DNA from 3 places in the Psychrobacillus sp. FSL H8-0510 genome. Region 1 is predicted to be linked to each of the others. Evidence: riboswitches for the same ligand, from Rfam matches in the RefSeq annotation. Region 1 holds a riboswitch; each other region holds the start of a gene.
What was found. A riboswitch is a leader RNA that binds a small molecule or an ion and turns the genes downstream of it on or off. The one in region 1 is predicted to bind cobalamin.
Positions count from the first base shown of each region.

Region 2: linked by a shared signal. The riboswitch ahead of MHI40_RS01110 (ribonucleoside-diphosphate reductase subunit alpha) and the one ahead of MHI40_RS18985 (hypothetical protein) in region 1 are both predicted to bind cobalamin.
Region 3: linked by a shared signal. The riboswitch ahead of MHI40_RS02975 (ABC transporter substrate-binding protein) and the one ahead of MHI40_RS18985 (hypothetical protein) in region 1 are both predicted to bind cobalamin.

Region 1 covers NZ_JBBOYZ010000001.1:3,720,060-3,723,267, reverse strand. The annotation lists gene MHI40_RS18995 (translation factor GTPase family protein) at 1-853, opposite strand, end outside; gene MHI40_RS18990 (hypothetical protein) at 952-1,128, shown strand; gene MHI40_RS18985 (hypothetical protein) at 1,166-1,393, opposite strand; cobalamin riboswitch at 1,614-1,802, opposite strand; gene MHI40_RS18980 (serine hydrolase) at 1,979-2,779, shown strand; gene MHI40_RS18975 (FAD-binding dehydrogenase) at 2,856-3,208, opposite strand, start outside.
Region 2 covers NZ_JBBOYZ010000001.1:213,575-216,782, forward strand. The annotation lists gene MHI40_RS01100 (undecaprenyl-diphosphate phosphatase) at 1-106, shown strand, start outside; gene MHI40_RS01105 (general stress protein) at 439-876, shown strand; cobalamin riboswitch at 1,053-1,230, shown strand; gene MHI40_RS01110 (ribonucleoside-diphosphate reductase subunit alpha) at 1,424-3,208, shown strand, end outside.
Region 3 covers NZ_JBBOYZ010000001.1:595,187-598,394, reverse strand. The annotation lists gene MHI40_RS02980 (FecCD family ABC transporter permease) at 1-696, opposite strand, end outside; gene MHI40_RS02975 (ABC transporter substrate-binding protein) at 701-1,654, opposite strand; cobalamin riboswitch at 1,777-1,917, opposite strand; gene argS (arginine--tRNA ligase) at 2,241-3,208, opposite strand, start outside.

The DNA of each region.
Region 1 (3,208 bases):
TGCCGCTATATTGGCGGATTTGCGTTATTTTTTCAGTTTGTTCATTGTAAGTTACACTGTCGCGTACTTTCAATGTCCCATTCACTAACTTCAAATAGGTAACACGATTCCCACTTTCATCATGTCTTATCTTATACACCTGTGCTGCAAATACATCGTCTGATTTATAGGAAGTAGTGGTTAACGAATCTAGTTTTTCTAGAAATTCGACAATACCTATATCTTTCAATGCTGAACCACTAGCACAAGGAAAGATTTTGTTTTCTTTCACCATTTGTTTAAGCGTTTGTGTCCATAAGTCTTTATCGAATCCACTGTCCATATAAGTTTCTAAGAGAACTTCATCTCGCTCTGCAAGAAATTCAATTAGTTCTTCGTCAAAAGATGTCGTTATATCACACACATTTTCTGATAAGGTGGAGCGAATTTCAGCAAGAACGCTTGTTGGATCCGTGCCTTCATAATCGGTTTTATTGATAAAGAAAAAGGTAGGGACATGGTGTTTTCGCAGTAATTGCCAAACAGTTTCCGTATGTCCTTCAATGCCGTCTACAGCACTAATAATAATGATGGCATAGTCCATCACTTGGATAGCACGTTCCATTTCTGGAGAAAAATCGACGTGTCCCGGAGTATCGATAATATAGTAGGTAGAATTGTTGTAGGTAAAGATTCCTTGATCGGCAAATATAGTAATTCCTCTATTTTTCTCTATAGTATGACTATCAAGAAACGAGTCTTGATGGTCCACTCGTCCTCTATGTCTAATGGTATTTGTATGGTAAAGCAGTTGCTCTGAAAAAGTAGTTTTTCCAGCATCTACATGTGCAAGAATTCCAATAGTTTTGTGCATGTACTCACCTCTGAACTTAATTATAGCAAATTAGGGCGAAAACACCTGTATCAGTGCTATACTAGATAGACTAACAACGTAGAAAGAAGGTACAATTCATGCAATATTCGAAATCGAAAATGGAAGAACTAGTGAAATATAGCCCAGAGTTAAGCAAACGTTTAAAAGAGGTTATGAAGGAGCATGATTTAGAGAAAAGCTTTGCTTTAAAAGCTCTTTATCATTCTGAAGTAAAAGACGGCGGTAAATTTCAAAGAGACTATCAAGACCTATAAAAAAGTGAACCGATTAAAATCGGTTCGCTTTTTTTATTTAATCTTCTTTCATTCCTGAAATCTCACCTTTAATTTGTTTATATGCTTTTTGTAAATTGAGTACATATTTAGTTTTGTCTTGTTCGTGTATTTCTGAGATAGTATCAATTTCTTTTCCAAAGGCTTCAAATATCAAATCCAGTGAAATGGATGAGCTTCCAATATTATTAGTCATTAATACATTTTTAAATCTATTTATATAATCTTCTTTCGTGCCGATAGTCATTTCAACATTCCTTTCTTCAACATAAAAAAGCATCCTCTTTTAAAAGAAGATGCTAGTTGGATATGATTGGTTGTTGTCGAGACGTTTGAAACGTAACAAAATACACACTGAAAAGAGTCAATATCTCCAGTGTTTTCATTGCGCTTTTTCGTACGACAGCAATTTCAAGCATTTGCTTGTTCATAGCTGCACTTAACACCCCCTATCCGCGTAGGTTTTTGGTGTGTACTTGAAATAGGCAGGTCTCCTGGCTCATGGTCATCGCTTTTCTATCCTTCCCATAATGACATACAGTGGATATAGTAGAATTGCTCCCATTTACAGTTGCGGGACAGCGTCGGTTTTTCACCGACTTCCCTTTTAAGTTCATTTACTTTCGTAAACGAACACCTAAGTCTACACATTATTCAATTGTTCTTTTACTATAACATAAAAAATTTAATATTCAGTTGATAGAAAGTTAAAACCGAGCTTTATTGTAAATCTATAAATCTATTTGCTTTTTATAGTTTATAATTAATGTAATATTCAAACAAGTGTTAGTCTATAATAAAATAAATAGATTTTCTATAGGGGGGAAGAATTTTGGAAGAGCTTGTGAGCGAGGTACAAAAACTCGTAGAACAGTCAAAAGGCACTTGGGGAATCGTCTTAGAGGACTTAAATTCAGGGGAGAAATGGGAACATAATGAACAGGAGCTTTTTTATGCGGCAAGTGTCATTAAGGTACCAATCATGGCCTCAGTTTATAGAGCAGTGGATCGAGGAGACTTTTCTTTAATGGACTTAATCATCCTCAATGAAAAAGAGTATGTGGGAGGTTCTGGTGTATTGCAACATTTTACTCCAGGATTATCTCTTCCCCTTCAAGACATCATAATGCTGATGATTATTCAAAGTGATAATACGGCAACTAATCTACTAATCGACCTTGTAGGAGTTGACGATATCCAAAATTCTATGAAGGAAGCAGGAATGGTATATAGTACTTTTTATAACAAGCTCATGTTGAGTAAGTCTAATCCCAAAGGTGCTAATCGGATAGCAGCAGCGGATATAGCTATACTTTTACATAAGATGGCTATGGGAGATTTAGTGAGTGGTAAAGCAAGCCGTCAAATGGTAGAAGTGATGAAGAAACAACAGGTACGTGATTGTTTACCTGAAAGGTTACCGTCTCCATACTCTAATTTTGATTATGGGATGACGCCATGGGAGTTAGCCAATAAGACTGGATGGATTCCTGGAACACGTCACGACGCTGGAATCTTTTATGTAGGGAATCGAAAGTTAATTGCAACGGTTTTATCAAAGGATGAAGATGATTTACTTTCGAAACGAATTCTTGCTCAAATTGGAGAAGAAATATACAAATACTTACGGTAAATTGGTTAAAGACGACATGGATATACAACGCATGTCGTCCGTAACTATTTCAGATTAGGAAACTTCAGTAATCGAGTTAAGTTTGATTTAGGCTACGAACCAAGGCCCTTCCTGCTTCTCTTCCTGTAAAGATACAACCACCTAAAAATGTCCCTTCTAAAGAGCGATACCCATGAACTCCTCCTCCACCAAAGCCAGTTACTTCACCGGCTGCATAAAGCCCAGGGACGGCAAGTCCTTTATTATTTAGTACCCGGCCGTCGAGATCAGTTTGCAATCCACCAAGTGTTTTCCTAGTCACAATATTTAACCGAACAGCAATTAAAGGACCATTTTTAGGATCTAATAATTTATGGGGAGATGCTACACGTATTAATTTATCACCTATATAGTTTCGAGCTCCTCGAAGAGCCGTTACTTGAAGATCTT
Region 2 (3,208 bases), 3.5 Mb from region 1:
TTCTATTAAGTTCTTCTTGAAATTAATCTCACGCGTTAAATTAATGCCGTTCGCAATTTATCGCATTATTTTAGCAGTGGTTCTTGCAGTTATCGTATTTCTTTAAATAAGTTGGCGAATTTTGTTAAGTAGTTCGTGGAGTAGGACTAAAACTATAGGGAAAAAGCATTGCCTCTGGCAGTGCTTTTTTTGAGTGGATTTGGTATGGACTACTTAGTGAAATAAGAAAAGCACGTCTCTCTTTAAAAGAAAGAATTTGTTAAGGAAAAAGGATGAATATTGGATAATGATTGTCCCTACTACTGGTTATTTATTTTGAAATAAAAGATTGTGAACGTGTTCACTTAAATTATATAGGGATTGAAGCTTTAAGGTGTCTAGAAGAACTAAAGATCGGGTAAAGAATACATAGGAAAAGCAATCAGGAGGTAATTTTTAATGAAGAATCATATTGTTGGCGTATACGAAAATGAACAACAAGCAGCTGAAGTTGTGGAAGATTTAAAAGCGAAGGGCTATACAACCGAAGAAATTTCAGTTATTGCTAAAAATATAAATGAAACATCTGAAATCGCACAGGAATTAAAACCCTCCACAAAGGATGGAGCAATTGTTGGAGCTGTAACTGGAGGAGCAATTGGAATAGCAGGGGTGATAGCAGGGTTATCCACTATATTAATCCCAGGGTTTGGTGCTGTGTTGGCTGCAGGTCCAATTATTACAACAATTGGCGGAGCAGTAGTAGGAGCCAACTCTGGTTCTGGAGGATTAAAACATGCTCTTATGGAAATTGGAGTTCCAGATAATGAAGCTGAACTCTATTCGAATGAAGCACAGGATGGTAAAATCCTGGTATTTCTTCACCCTAAAGAGTGAGGGTCGATTGAGTGGTCAAAAGTAATGTTTGCAAAAATAATATCAAGTGATTTTAGCTAAAAATCGCTGAATCACTTGATGTATTAGTTCCCCTAGAGAATTGACAGCTTGAATTAGGAGTTGCTCAGTTAAACACAATATGTTAGATTATATAAATGAACTAAACACAATATATAGTATGTTAACGATGAAAAGGTACCTTTATGGTTTAAAAGGGAATTCGGTAAAATGCCGAAGCTGTCCCCGCAACTGTAAGTGTGGACGACTGTTGAATAGCCACTGCGAGTGATCGTGGGAAGGACAACAGAAGGATGAAACACGAGCCAGTAGACCTGCCTTTTCATCGGTAAGCAACACTTTCTTCGGGGGTTGAGAGGTGGGAGCGAAGGCCTCTATCTCGAATGATTGATATGTCTTGTTGTATCCTACACTTTTAATTTTGAGCGATGTCTCAGCCGAAGATGGCTGTGTCATCGCTTTTTTTGTTTTGTGGTTTGGAGGGAAGTGCCACATAACTGTAACCGTTTAAAAAATAGGAGGAATTCAAATGACAATCATCTCAAACACAACGAAACAAGAAGTCCTACATAATCTAACAAAAGAATTTGGGGAGGAAAAAATTACTCCTCTTATAAAAACACATGAAAGATGGATGCAAAAACACCCGGAAGGTACAATAGCTGCTTGGTCGAAGTCAATGTCACTAGAAGCATTAAGTTTTCTAGATGAACAAGAAACGTACTGGACCTTTGTAGCAGCAAGAGTTCATTTAGCGCAGGTGTATGAACAAGTAGCTGAGAGAAGAAACACAACTGTGGATGCAGTGTACACAAAGTTTGCTAGTAATGTTCAACTGTTAAGTGATAAAGGCATTTACGATAAACGTCTTAAACAAGCATACTCACTACAAGAACTAGAGCAGCTATCTGAAATCCTCGTACAGGAAAGAGATTATTTATTTACTTATATCGGTCTAAAAACACTATTAGATCGATATGTAGCGAAGGACTTTGATAAAACAATAGTCGAACTGCCTCAGGAACGTTGGCTTATTATTGCAATGACACTGATGAAGGATGAGCAAGAAAATCGTTTAGAGAAAGTAAAAGAATCCTATTGGGCGATGAGCAACCTATATATGACAGTAGCAACACCAACACTATCTAATGCAGGTAAGCCTCATGGACAGCTCTCTAGCTGCTTTATCGATACGGTAGACGATAGCCTTCAAGGAATCTACGATAGCAATACGGACGTTGCAACCCTATCCAAATTTGGCGGGGGTATAGGTGTGTATATGGGCAAAGTGCGTAGCCGTGGATCTTCTATTAGAGGTTTTGTTGGTGCTTCCAGTGGTGTGCTTCCTTGGATTAAACAACTTAATAATACAGCAGTAAGTGTTGATCAGCTTGGGCAACGCCAAGGGGCAGTAGCTGTGTATTTAGATGTTTGGCATAAAGATATATTTACATTTTTAGATTTACGTTTAAATAACGGTGATGAACGACTACGAGCGCACGATATTTTTACTGGTGTATGTTTGCCCGATTTATTCATGGAGAAAGTCGATGCTAGAGAGGAATGGCATTTATTTGACCCTCATGAAGTTCGTCAGCTTAAAGGCTATTCTTTGGAGGACTTTTATGATGAAAAACGTGGCGATGGATCATTCCGCCAAAAGTACGAGGAATGTGTTAGCGATCATCGCTTGTCTCGTGAAACTGTTCCCGCTATCGACTTGATGAAGCGAATTATGCGTTCTCAGCTAGAGACAGGAGTACCGTTTATGTTTTACCGCGATGAAGTCAATCGCAGCAACCCTAACAAGCATGCAGGGATGATTTATAGTAGTAATCTTTGTACGGAAATTTTCCAAAACCAAAGTGCAACTACATTTGAGTCGATTCAAATTGAAGACGATATCATTGTCACTCGTCGTAAACCAGGGGATTTTGTCGTATGTAATCTGTCGTCTATAAACTTAGGGAATGCAGTTCCGGCAGATGTATTAGAAAAGCTTATAAAAATTCAGGTTCGGATGCTCGACAATGTGATTGATCTAAATATGATTCCAGTTCCTCAGGCGGAACGTACAAATTCTAGGTACAGAGGGATTGGGCTTGGGACATTTGGATGGCATCATTTACTGGCACTAAAGAGTATTCGCTGGGAGTCTGATGAAGCGGTTGAGCTTGCGGATTCATTGTATGAAAAAATTGCATACTTAACGATTAAAGCTTCTGCGGAGCTTGCGAAGGAAAAAGGGGCATATCCATTATTTGAAGGGTCAGATTGGCAAACAGGAGTTTATTTTGACAATCGTCAATACGAT
Region 3 (3,208 bases), 3.1 Mb from region 1:
TATCATCATTTTGCGCTTTTTCACATCTACTCCTAAGTGCTTGGCACGTTCTTCCCCAAACAGCATGGCATTAAGCTCTCTTCTGTTTATCCACAATAAAAACGTTCCGATAATAACAAAAGGTAAGGCCATCTGCACAAAGCTCCAGCCTCGCATCGACACACTACCGAGCAACCATCCAATAATTTGACGCAACTCTTCACCAGTTAAAGCAATCATTAACGAAATTACAGATCCCAAAAAGGAACTAAAAATAATTCCTGTTAAAATAATCGTCTCCATTTTCATCCCACGATCTACTAGCTTGGCGAATGAAATAACTAATAGCATTGTCACTAACGCACCAACCATACTAAAGACAGGTAATGTAAATATCCCTAAAAACGGTATGGAAATCCCGAAAAAGAGCGTAGCCACAGCACCGACCGAGGCACCGGACGAGACTCCTAATGTATAGGGGTCAGCAAGCGGGTTTTTAAGCAAACTTTGAAATGCAGCACCAGCAATCGCCAAAGATGCACCTACTAAACCAGCTAGTACCACTCGCGGCATACGAATCTTCCAAACGATATTGGTCGCTATCGCATCGGCCCCCGTATCCCATAACGTTTGGATCGGCACCTTCACAGAACCGACCGATACACCAAGCCAAATTGCTAACAAAAGCACAAAAATGGACATGATGTAACCGATCATTGATTTACTCACTAAAAGCCTCCGGATAGATTGCTTTCGCAATTTCTTCTAATCCTTCCACTAAACGTGGACCTTGTCTGCTCGTCGTGTCTTCATTTACTTGTATCACTGCATCATTTTGAATAGCAGTAACTGTATCAAATCCATCACGTTGTTTCACTTGTTCTACAATACCTTCTACGTAATCGTATGTGATAAGCATTACATCTGGGTTACGACTTACAATTTCTTCGGGATCAATTTTTACCCAACCTTCTTGATCCTCCATAATATTTGTAGCATTCAACATATTTAATATCTCTTGCATGAACGTTCCATTCCCTGTTGTATAAATTTCTGGAACATCCGAAGTTTCAACAAATACAGTTTTCTTCGATTCTACTTTTTGTACTTTTTGTTGGATATCTTCTACTTTTACTTTCATGTCTTCTACAATTTTTTGGGCTTCTTTAAGTTTCCCAGTAGCTTGACCCATTTCTTCAATAGTTGTATATGTTTCATCAAAATCCTTAGCGTCACTCACCACATACACCAAAATATTCGAATCACGTAGTTGTTGCAGTCCAGCTTCCGCCATTCCTACAATCGATTCATGCGCAAACACAATGTCCGGATCTAACGAAAGGATTTTTTCCACATTGAACTCCATGCCACCGATTTTTTCTTTCTCTAATGCCTCTTCTGGATAGCTTTCAAAATCGTTTACCCCTATAATTTCCTCATTCAACCCAAGTGCAAATAAGATCTCTGTATTACTAGGAATCATGGAGATGATTTTCTCCGGAGCTGCCTCTAACGTAACTTCTTCTCCAACGGCATCCGTCAATGTCATTGGGAATCCTATATTTTCACTGGCCGACTGCTCCGTCTCAGTACTTTCTACCTTTTTCGTTTCTTCCTGTGCGCATCCAACTAATAAAAGTACCGCCATTACAGCGATTAACCATCGTTTTTTCATTTTACATTCCTCCTAATTTAGACAATAAAAAATCTCCCATCCTATGATGAGAGATAGATAGGTATAAACCTGCGCGAAGTCACAACGAGCCAGATCTACACCAAACCTATCCTCGTAGGTAACGGGTGCAAAGCATATAGGCAGGTTTTCTGACTCGTGATATGTTCTATCACTTACAGTGGCGGGACCGTGCTGGACTTTAACCAGCTTCCCTTTTAACTCCAGCAATCCATTGCGAGAGCACCTCTATGCATTAAATTATTCATATTGCTTTGCCTTCATTATACCTTATTTTATACAACTGTCGACTTCGTTTTGAGTGAAGCGTTGCCTGACCTTTGAGATAATGTACATCTTTCTCCAGGTTGGTGATATTACTCTCGTCTATTGGATTACTCGCGAATGATTGGTGGTTACCCGCTTTGGAAGCCCTATTACTTGCGCTCCCGTTTGAAATACTCGCGGATGAAACTGTGTTTACTTACTCTGGCGGGGCATTTACCCTCGTACCGGGAATTACTTCCATCATAATATCTATCTGTATTTTAAAAAACCCTCGACCGAAGTCGAGGGTTTGCAGTTTGTATTACATTTGTTCTGGAGCAGATACACCTAGTAAACGTAAGGCATTTGCAATTGTTTCTCGCGCAGCAGTTACTAGTGCCAGACGAGCTTCTGTTTGAGGAAGATTATCCGCATTTAATACTTTGTCTGCGTTATAGAAGCTATGGAAAGTCGTTGCTAGTTCTTGGATATAGATTGCAATACGGTGAGGAGCACGAAGTTTTGCAGCATCTGCAACTATCTGTGGGAAGTCACCAATTTTTTTAAGTAAGTCTAATTCTTTTTCACTTTGCAATAATTCAAGTGAATCAGTCGATACTTTCATTCCTTGCGTTTCTGCTGAACGTAAAATCGAACAAATACGTGCGTGTGCATATTGAGCGTAGAATACTGGGTTTTCATTGGATTGAGAAACAGCTAAGTCTAAATCGAAATCCATATGTGAGTCACCTGAACGCATACCGAAGAAATAACGTACTGCATCCAGTCCTACTTCTTCTACAAGTTCACGCATGGTAACAGCTTTACCTGTACGTTTACTCATTTTCATTTTTTCGCCGTCTTTATATAATTGGACCATTTGAATAATCGATACTTCTAGTTTTTCACGCTCATATCCAAGTGCTTCAATGGCTGCTTTCATACGTGGAATATAGCCATGGTGGTCTGCTCCCCAAATATTAATCAGTTGATCGAATCCACGAACTAACTTATCTTCATGGTACGCAATATCTGGTAATAAATAAGTGAAAGAACCATCACCTTTAATAAGCACGCGATCCTTATCATCTCCAAATGTCGTCGAACGGAACCATGTAGCTCCTTCTTCTTCAAAAATATGACCATTTGCACGTAACTTATCTAAAGCCACTTCAATTTTGCCGTTCTCATATAAAGAAGTTTCCGAGAACCAGTTATCAAAACCAACACGGAAATCAGCTAAGTCTTTTTGTAGTTTTGCAAGCTCTACTTTTAACCCATGTGCACGGA